2 regions of the Streptomyces sp. NBC_01474 genome follow, and region 1 is predicted to be linked to the other one. Evidence: predicted binding sites of a transcription regulator. Region 1 holds the regulator's gene; the other holds the start of a gene.
What was found. Region 1 encodes HrcA, which represses chaperone genes, less so after heat shock. Its sites were predicted from a motif close to TTNGCACTCNGNNNNNCNGAGTGCNAA; they were not measured.
Positions count from the first base shown of each region.

Region 2: the regulator HrcA is predicted to act here: its motif matches at 2,628-2,654, upstream of groL (chaperonin GroEL).

Region 1 is NZ_CP109449.1:6,952,808-6,957,680, forward strand. Features, by position in the region: gene hemW (radical SAM family heme chaperone HemW) at 1-448, shown strand, start outside; gene OG758_RS31705 (DUF3097 domain-containing protein) at 478-1,293, opposite strand; gene OG758_RS31710 (MBL fold metallo-hydrolase) at 1,329-2,060, opposite strand; gene hrcA (heat-inducible transcriptional repressor HrcA) at 2,182-3,198, shown strand; gene dnaJ (molecular chaperone DnaJ) at 3,199-4,335, shown strand; gene OG758_RS31725 (nitronate monooxygenase) at 4,448-4,873, shown strand, end outside.
Region 2 is NZ_CP109449.1:5,965,764-5,970,636, forward strand. Features, by position in the region: SAM riboswitch class I at 84-215, shown strand; gene thrC (threonine synthase) at 233-1,519, shown strand; gene OG758_RS27460 (MoaD/ThiS family protein) at 1,567-1,842, shown strand; gene OG758_RS27465 (cold-shock protein) at 2,295-2,498, shown strand; gene groL (chaperonin GroEL) at 2,819-4,444, shown strand; gene OG758_RS27475 (hypothetical protein) at 4,517-4,792, opposite strand.

The sequences.
Region 1 (4,873 bases):
GGTCCTCGCAGGGGCGGGCTTCGACTGGTACGAGGTGTCGAACTGGGCCACCACCGACGCCGGGCGCTGCCTGCACAACGAGCTGTACTGGCGCGGCGCCGACTGGTGGGGCGCGGGTCCCGGCGCGCACAGCCACGTCGGCGGCGTGCGCTGGTGGAACGTGAAGCACCCGGGCGCCTACGCCGGGCGCCTCGCGGAGGGGCGCTCGCCCGGCGCGGGGCGCGAGCTCCTGTCGGACGAGGACCGGCGCGTCGAGCGCATCCTGCTGGAGCTGCGCCTCCTCGAGGGCTGCCCCCTGTCGCTCCTGAAGCCGGCGGGCCGCGCCGCCGCCGGCCGGGCCCTGTCCGACGGCCTGCTCGAAGCGGCCCCGTACGAGTCCGGGCGCGCTGTCCTCACCCTGCGCGGCCGTCTCCTCGCCGACGCGGTCGTCCGCGACCTCGTCGACTGAGCCCGCGCAGCCTCGCTGTCGGGGGAGCGTCAGGGCAGCGTCACGAAATCGATCAACTCCTCGACCCTGCCCAGGAGTTCGGGCTCCAGATCGCGGTAGCTGTGCACCCGCGACAGGATGTGCTGCCAGGCTGCGCCGGTGTTCTCCGGCCAGCCGAGCGCCCGGCACACGCCCGTCTTCCAGTCCTGGCCGCGCGGCACCCGGGGCCACGCCCGGATGCCCACGGCCGACGGCTTCACGGCCTCCCACACGTCGATGTAGGGGTGGCCGACGACCAGCGCGTGCTCGCCGGTGACCTGCGCCGCGATGCGTGACTCCTTCGAGCCGGGCACCAGATGGTCGACGAGGACGCCGAGCCGCGCGTCGGGCCCCGGGGCGAATTCGGCGACGATCGCGGGCAGGTCGTCGACGCCCTCCAGGTACTCCACGACCACGCCCTCGATGCGCAGGTCGTCGCCCCAGACCCGCTCCACCAGCTCCGCGTCGTGCCGGCCCTCCACATAGATGCGCCCGGCCCGCGCGACCCGGGCCCGTGCCCCGGGCACCGCGACCGACCCGGAGGCCGTGCGTGTGGGACGTACGGGCGCGGCGGACGCAGGACGTACGAGGGTGACGACCCGGCCCTCGAGCAGGAAGCCGCGCGGCTCCATGGGGAACACCCGGTGCTTGCCGAAGCGGTCCTCCAGGGTCACCGTCGGGCCCTGGGCCGTCTTCTCGCAGCAGATGACCGCCCCGCAGAACCCGGTCGTGACCTCCTCGACCACGAGATCCACGTCCGCCGCCACCTCGGGCGCGGCCTGCTGCTTCTTCCATGGCGGGGTGAAGTCGGGGGAGTACTGGCGCATTCGAACGACGATAGGAAGAAGGTGCGGTCCGAGGGTCACGACACGCCGAAACGCGCCGCCAGCGCGGCACGCTGCGCACGGACAAACTCCGCATTCACCGCAGCTCCGTGCCCGGGGACGTACACGGCATCTTCACCGCCCAGTTCCAGCAGCCGGTCCAGGGCGGCCGGCCAGCGGCTCGGCACCGCGTCACGGCCCGCCTGCGGCTCGCCCGACTCCTCGACCAGATCGCCGCAGAAGACGACCTCGGGCGTGCCCGGTACCAGGACCGCCAGGTCGTGCCCGCTGTGCGCCGGGCCCATGTTCGCGAGCAGCACCTGGAGCCCGCCGCCCAGATCGAGCGTCCACTCCCCGCACACCCGGTGGTGCGGCACGACGAGCACGTCAGCGGCCTCGGCCGCCTCCTCGTGCGGCACGCCGTGCGCCACCGCGGACGCCCGCAGCTCGTCACGGCCCCGCGTGAACACCGTGTCGATGCCCGCGGCGCCGTACACCTCGACACCGGCGAACGCCGCCGTGCCGAGAACGTGATCGAAATGGGGGTGCGTCAGCGCGATATGCGTCACGCGCGCGTGCGGGCCGATGAGGCGCCGGGTGTCCGCCCGCAGCGCCGCACCCTCACGAAGTGATGAACCCGTGTCGACGAGCAACGCCGCCCCGTCGCCCACGACAAGGCCCGTCGTGCAGTCCCAGCCCGGCAGCCGGACCCGCCCCGCCCGAGCGGACAGCTCCTCCCAGCCCACCGCATTCCAGTCCAGGTCGTCCATGGGGCCGACGCTAGCGCCCTTGCCGGGCCCGTACCCACCGGCCGTACACTGACTCGGAGACCATTGGCACTCGGCCGCACCGAGTGCCAGCCGCGGACGACACAGCTGGAGGTGCGCGCGAATGCTCAGTGAACGCAGGCTCGAAGTGCTGCGCGCCATCGTCCAGGACTACGTGGGGACCGAGGAGCCGGTCGGCTCCAAGGCGCTCACCGAGCGGCACAGCCTCGGCGTCTCACCGGCGACGGTGCGCAACGACATGGCGGCGCTCGAGGAGGAGGGCTTCATCGCCCAGCCCCACACGAGCGCCGGGCGGATCCCGACCGACAAGGGCTACCGCCTGTTCGTGGACAAGCTGACGGCGGTCAAGCCGATGACGGGGCCCGAGCGCCGCGCCATCCAGAACTTCCTCGACGGCGCCGTCGACCTCGACGACGTCGTCGGCCGGACCGTGCGGCTGCTCGCGCAGCTGACGCGGCAGGTCGCCGTGGTGCAGTACCCGTCCCTGACGCGGTCCACCGTGCGCCACGTGGAACTGCTCTCGCTCGCCGCCGCCCGCCTGATGCTCGTACTGATCACGGACACGGGGCGGGTCGAGCAGCGGATGATCGACTGCCCGGCGCCGTTCGGCGAGACCTCTCTCGCCGATCTACGGGCCCGGCTCAACAGCAGGGTCGCGGGACGCCGCTTCGCGGACGTGCCGCAGCTGGTGCAGGACCTGCCGGAGTCCTTCGACACGGAGGACCGCGGCACGGTCGCGACGGTGCTCTCCACTTTGCTGGAGACGCTCGTCGAAGAGACCGAGGAGCGGCTGATGATCGGCGGCACCGCCAATCTCACCCGCTTCGGACATGACTTTCCCCTCACCATCCGGCCCGTGCTGGAGGCACTGGAGGAGCAGGTCGTGCTCCTCAAGCTCCTTGGTGAGGTCAACGATTCGGGCATGGCCGTACGGATCGGTCATGAGAACGCCCATGAGGGACTCAGCTCAACCTCCGTGGTCTCGGTCGGCTACGGTTCGGGCAGCGAGGCAGTCGCCAAGCTCGGCGTGGTCGGACCGACCCGCATGGACTATCCGGGAACGATGGGAGCAGTACGCGCAGTGGCACGTTACGTCGGACAGATCCTGGCGGAGTCGTAAGTGGCCACGGACTACTACGCCGTACTCGGCGTGCGCCGCGACGCCTCCCAGGACGAGATCAAGAAGGCCTTCCGCAGGCTGGCCCGTGAGCTTCACCCGGACGTCAATCCGGACCCGAAGACACAGGAGCGGTTCAAGGAGATCAACGCCGCCTACGAGGTGTTGTCGGACCCGCAGAAGAAGCAGGTCTACGACCTCGGGGGCGACCCCCTCTCGCAGGCGGGCGGAGGCGGGGCCGGTGGCTTCGGCGCCGGCGGCTTCGGGAACTTCTCCGACATCATGGACGCGTTCTTCGGAACGGCGTCCCAGCGTGGTCCCCGGTCGCGCACACGCCGCGGCCAGGACGCCATGATCCGGCTCGAGATCGAGCTGGACGAGGCCGCCTTCGGGACCACCAAGGACATCCAGGTCGACACGGCCATCGTCTGTACGACCTGCAGCGGCGAGGGTGCCGCGCCCGGCACGTCCGCGCAGACCTGTGACATGTGCCGCGGCCGCGGCGAGGTGTCCCAGGTCACGCGGTCCTTCCTGGGCCAGGTCATGACCTCGCGGCCGTGCCCGCAGTGCCAGGGCTTCGGCACGGTCGTGCCGACGCCGTGCCCGGAGTGCGCCGGCGACGGCCGCATCCGCTCGCGGCGCACGCTCACCGTGAAGATCCCGGCCGGCGTCGACAACGGCACGCGGATCCAGCTCGCGGGCGAGGGCGAGGTCGGCCCCGGCGGCGGTCCCGCCGGTGACCTGTACGTCGAGATCCACGAGCTGCCGCACCCCGTCTTCCAGCGGCGCGGCGACGATCTGCACTGCACCGTCACCATCCCGATGACGGCCGCGGCGCTCGGCACCAAGGTGCCGCTCGAGACGCTCGACGGCCTGGAGGAGATCGACATCCGGCCGGGCACGCAGTCCGGTCAGTCGGTCCCGCTGCACGGGCGCGGCATCACGCACCTGCGCGGCGGCGGCCGCGGCGACCTCATCGTGCACGTGGAGGTCCTGACGCCGACGAAGCTGGACGCCGAGCAGGAGCGGGTGCTGCGTGAGCTGTCGAAGTTGCGCGGCGAGGAACGTCCCACGGGGCAGTTCCAGCCCGGCCAGCAGGGGCTGTTCTCGCGGCTCAAGGACGCGTTCAACGGGCGCTGACCGAGCCCGGCGTACACAAGAAGCAGGGACCACGTCCCCCGCATCACGCGTGGCACATGCCACGCGGAAGGGCCGATTCGGTCCGATGCGGGGGACGTGGCACGATGCGGTCATGTCCCCCACGCTGACCGATCTCTGTCACTATCCGATCGTGCAGGCACCCATGGCGGGCGGTGCCTCCTGTCCGCAGCTCGCCGCCGCCGTGTCGGAGGCCGGCGGGCTCGGATTCCTCGCCGCCGGGTACAAAACCGCCGACGGGATGTACCAGGAGATCAAGCAGGTACGGGGGCTGACCAACCAGCCGTTCGGCGTGAACCTCTTCATGCCGCAGCCCGAGTACGCGGACCCCGCGGCCGTCGCCGTCTACGCCAGCCAGCTCGCCGGTGAGGCCGCCTGGTACGAGACGCAGCTCGGCGATCCGGACGGCGGCCGCGACGACGGCTTCGACGCGAAACTCGCGATCCTCCTCGACGACCCGGTACCGGTCGTCACCTTCACGTTCGGCTGCCCGAGCCGCGACGTCCTCGACTCCCTCGCC
Region 2 (4,873 bases), 990 kb from region 1:
GTCTTGAACAACGCCGGTGACCATCGCATGTCGGGGTCGCCGCCGCGCTTGAGTGATCAAGTGCCAGCTCAACAACCGAATAGCGCTCATCCAGAGGGACAGAGGGATACGGCCCGTTGAAGTCCCGGCAACCCTCCCGCCGACCTTGTCGAGGTCCAGGTGGGGAAGGTGCCAATTCCGTCTCGTGGCGAGATGCGCCGCGAGGAAGATGAGGAGAAAGGGCCTCGCCATCATGGCTGCGCAGACTGTCGCCACCACCACTTCCGTTGATCTCGGACCCGCCTCGGCGCTTTCCTGCCGCGAGTGCGGCACCAGCTTCCCGCTCGGACCGATCTTCGCCTGTGCCGAGTGTTTCGGGCCGCTCGAAGTCTCCTACGACCTGCCGGTCGGCGACCCCGAGTCGCTGCGCAAGGAGATCGAGGCCGGCCCCGCCAACATCTGGCGCTACGCCCCTCTCCTGCCCGTCCCGGCCGACGTCGCCGAGAAGCCGAACCTGAACCCCGGCTGGACCAAGCTCGTCAAGGCCGACAACCTCGCCCGTGAACTCGGCGTCGAGCAGGGCAAGCTCTTCGTCAAGGACGACTCCGGCAACCCCACGCACTCCTTCAAGGACCGCGTCGTCGCCCAGGCCATCGAGGCCGCCCGCGCCTTCGGCTTCACCACCCTGTCCTGCTCCTCCACCGGCAACCTCGCCGGCGCCGTCGGCGCCGCCGCGGCCCGCGCCGGCTTCCGCTCCTGCGTGTTCATCCCGCACGACCTGGAGCAGGGCAAGGTCGTCATGGCCGCGGTCTACGGCGGCGAACTCGTCGGCATCGAGGGCAACTACGACGACGTCAACCGCTTCTGCTCCGAGCTCATCGGCGACCCGCTCGGCGAGGGCTGGGGCTTCGTCAACGTCAACCTTCGCCCGTACTACGGCGAGGGCTCCAAGACGCTCGCGTTCGAGATCTGCGAGCAGCTCGGCTGGCGGCTCCCGGACCAGCTGGTCATCCCGATCGCGTCCGGCTCCCAGTTCACGAAGATCGACAAGGGCCTCCAGGAGCTGATCAAGCTCGGCCTCGTCGAGGACAAGCCGTACAAGCTCTTCGGCGCCCAGGCCGAGGGCTGCTCGCCGGTGTCCGTCGCCTACAAGGGCGGCCACGACGTCGTGCGGCCGCAGAAGCCGAACACGATCGCCAAGTCCCTGGCCATCGGCAACCCGGCCGACGGCCCGTACGTCCTCGACATCGCCCGCCGCACCGGCGGCGCCGTGGAGGACGTCAACGACGAGCAGGTCGTCGAGGCGATCAAGCTCCTGGCGCAGACCGAGGGCATCTTCGCGGAGACCGCGGGCGGTGTGACGGTCGGCGTGACGAAGAAGCTGATCGAGGCCGGCCTGATCGACCCGACGCTCACCACCGTCGTCCTCAACACCGGCGACGGCCTCAAGACCCTCGACGCGGTCGCCGAGACGTCCCAGGCGACCGCCACCATCCGCCCGAGCCTGGACGCGTTCCGCGACGCGGGCCTCGCCCACTGAAGACCCGCGCACTCCCGCGACTCCCGCACGGAAAGGCTGCAGCCCCCATGAGCGTCAACGTCCGCATCCCCACCATCCTGCGCACCTACACCGGCGGCAAGGCCGAGGTCGCCGCCGAGGGCGCGACCCTCTCCGAGGTCATCGCCGACCTGGAGAAGAACCACACGGGCATCGCGGCCCGCGTCCTGGACGACCAGGGCAAGCTGCGCCGCTTCGTGAACGTGTACGTCAACGACGACGACGTGCGCTTCGAGCAGGGCCTGGAGACGGCGACGCCGGCAGGCGCGGGCGTCTCGATCATCCCGGCCGTCGCCGGAGGCTGAGCGTCGGACACAGTGCCGGCGGCTGATCGCCCGGCCTTACCAAGGCCACACAGAGTCACCTGAATTGCCCCCTCCGCGAGAGAAGCGGAGGGGGCAATTCTGCAGGGTTGAGCGCGGTAGAGTTGGGAAGCGAGCTTCGCGCCTGTGCCGCGCGCATATATGAAGTCGGCCGCCGTCCGACAAGAAGCAGCCAAAGTGCCCAGCCCTTATCGGGTGTTCGTGGCATTTGTCGGGCCCGAGTTGCCCCGGAATCCAATGACTCCGCCGCTTATTACCGCTCTGCCGTGCCCAGAATTCTCGTCCGATTGACCTGTTGCAGACGGCAGTTGGGCAGATACATTCAGCCGCGGTCGACGCGTTCCGGCGCACACCTCCAACCAATGGGGCGTGAGGTCTGACCCGGGTCCGCGAAGTGCGGGCCTGTGCAAGGGCCAGTAATAGGGGAGTTAGTCATGGCTCAGGGCACCGTCAAGTGGTTCAACGCGGAGAAGGGGTACGGCTTCATCGCGGTCGACGGTGGTGCGGATGTATTCGTCCACTACAGCGCCATCCAGATGGACGGATACCGCACCCTTGAAGAGGGTCAGCGAGTCGAATTCGAGATCTCGCAGGGCCAGAAGGGTCCGCAGGCGGACATGGTCAAGCTCGCCGTCTGATCTCGGCGCGATCGGCCACCGACACACTCACGCCGAGAGGCCCGTACCCCGCGAGGGGTGCGGGCCTCTCGTGCGTGTGCGCGCGACCCGCGCACACCGCCCGCGGGGACCGCGCGTCTGCCGGAGGCGCTTGCACTCTCCTAGGCCGAGTGCTAATCATTGCGTTAGCACTCTGAAGGTGAGAGTGACAGAACTTGGATCGGGTCGGTGAGGCTCGCAGGCCGGGTGGGGCAAGGAACCACACGGCACGCAGGCCGTCCGTCGCGGGCACCAGCACGGTCCGTTTTGCGTTTCCACCCCGTCCGGGAGGACCACTTCACATGGCCAAGATCATCGCGTTCGACGAGGAGGCACGGCGCGGCCTCGAGCGCGGCATGAACCAGCTCGCCGACGCCGTCAAGGTGACCCTGGGCCCCAAGGGTCGCAACGTCGTCCTCGAGAAGAAGTGGGGCGCCCCCACGATCACCAACGATGGTGTGTCCATCGCCAAGGAGATCGAGCTCGAGGACCCGTACGAGAAGATCGGCGCCGAGCTGGTCAAGGAGGTCGCGAAGAAGACGGACGACGTCGCCGGTGACGGCACGACGACCGCGACCGTCCTCGCCCAGGCGCTCGTCAAGGAAGGCCTGCGCAACGTCGCGGCCGGCGCCAACCCGATGGCCCTCAAGCGCGGCATCGAGAAGGCCGTCGAGGCCGTCTCCGCCGCCCTGCTCGAGCAGGCCAAGGATGTCGAGACCAAGGAGCAGATCGCTTCCACGGCCTCCATCTCCGCCGCCGACACCCAGATCGGCGAGCTCATCGCCGAGGCGATGGACAAGGTCGGCAAGGAAGGCGTCATCACCGTCGAGGAGTCGCAGACCTTCGGGCTCGAGCTTGAGCTCACCGAGGGCATGCGCTTCGACAAGGGCTACATCTCGGCGTACTTCGCCACCGACATGGAGCGTATGGAGGCGTCGCTCGACGACCCGTACATCCTGATCGTCAACTCGAAGATCGGCAACGTGAAGGACCTCCTTCCGCTGCTCGAGAAGGTCATGCAGTCCGGCAAGCCGCTGCTGATCATCGCCGAGGACGTCGAGGGCGAGGCCCTGTCGACCCTGGTCGTCAACAAGATCCGTGGCACCTTCAAGTCCGTCGCCGTCAAGGCCCCGGGCTTCGGTGACCGCCGCAAGGCCATGCTCGGCGACATCGCCATCCTCACCGGTGGCACCGTCATCTCCGAGGAGGTCGGCCTCAAGCTGGAGAACGCCGGTCTCGACCTGCTCGGCCGCGCCCGCAAGGTCGTCATCACCAAGGACGAGACGACGATCGTCGACGGCGCCGGTGACAGCGACCAGGTCCAGGGCCGCGTCAACCAGATCCGTGCCGAGATCGAGAACTCGGACAGCGACTACGACCGCGAGAAGCTGCAGGAGCGCCTGGCGAAGCTCGCCGGCGGTGTTGCGGTCATCAAGGCCGGTGCCGCGACCGAGGTCGAGCTCAAGGAGCGCAAGCACCGCATCGAGGACGCCGTTCGCAACGCGAAGGCGGCCGTCGAGGAGGGCATCGTCGCCGGCGGTGGCGTGGCCCTGCTCCAGGCCTCCGCGGTCTTCGAGAAGCTCGAGCTCGACGGTGACGAGGCGACCGGCGCCAACGCCGTGAAGCTCGCGCTGGAGGCCCCGCTCAAGCAGATCGCCGTCAACGGTGGTCTCGAGGGTGGCGTCGTCGTGGAGAAGGTCCGCAACCTTCCCATCGGCCACGGCCTGAACGCCGCGACCGGCGAGTACGTCGACATGATCGCCGAGGGCATCCTCGACCCGGCGAAGGTCACGCGTTCCGCGCTGCAGAACGCCGCGTCCATCGCCGCGCTGTTCCTCACCACCGAGGCCGTCATCGCCGACAAGCCGGAGAAGGCCGCCGCGGGCGGCGCTCCGGGCGGCATGCCGGGCGGTGACATGGACTTCTGATCCTGATGGATCGGTAAGTACATCTCTGTCGGCCCCCGGGACCACTTGGTCCCGGGGGCCGACGGCGTGTTGTCAGACCGCCTGCTCCTCGTATGTGCGCCAGGCGTCGCGCCCGGCCTGCGCCGCGGTCTGCGCCTGGTGGAGCGTCCGGGAGGCGAGCTCGCCGGGTGACACCTCCCAGCCGCCGGTCCAGGTCCGGCCCGCGCGGACCAGTTCGAAGACGAGCAGGCCGACGCCGGCCGCGGAGACCAGCATCCCGGCGCCGGTCAGCGCCGCACCGGTGGTCAGCCGCCTCTGGTCGGGACGGAACTCGGTCCAGGAAATCTTCGAGAACGTGCTCTCAGCCATGACTTCAGAATGCGGGACGGCTCGCGCGGGCGCATGTGGAGCGCCGGGCGCCGTCAAGGCGGCCCGGTGGTGCGGTGGGAA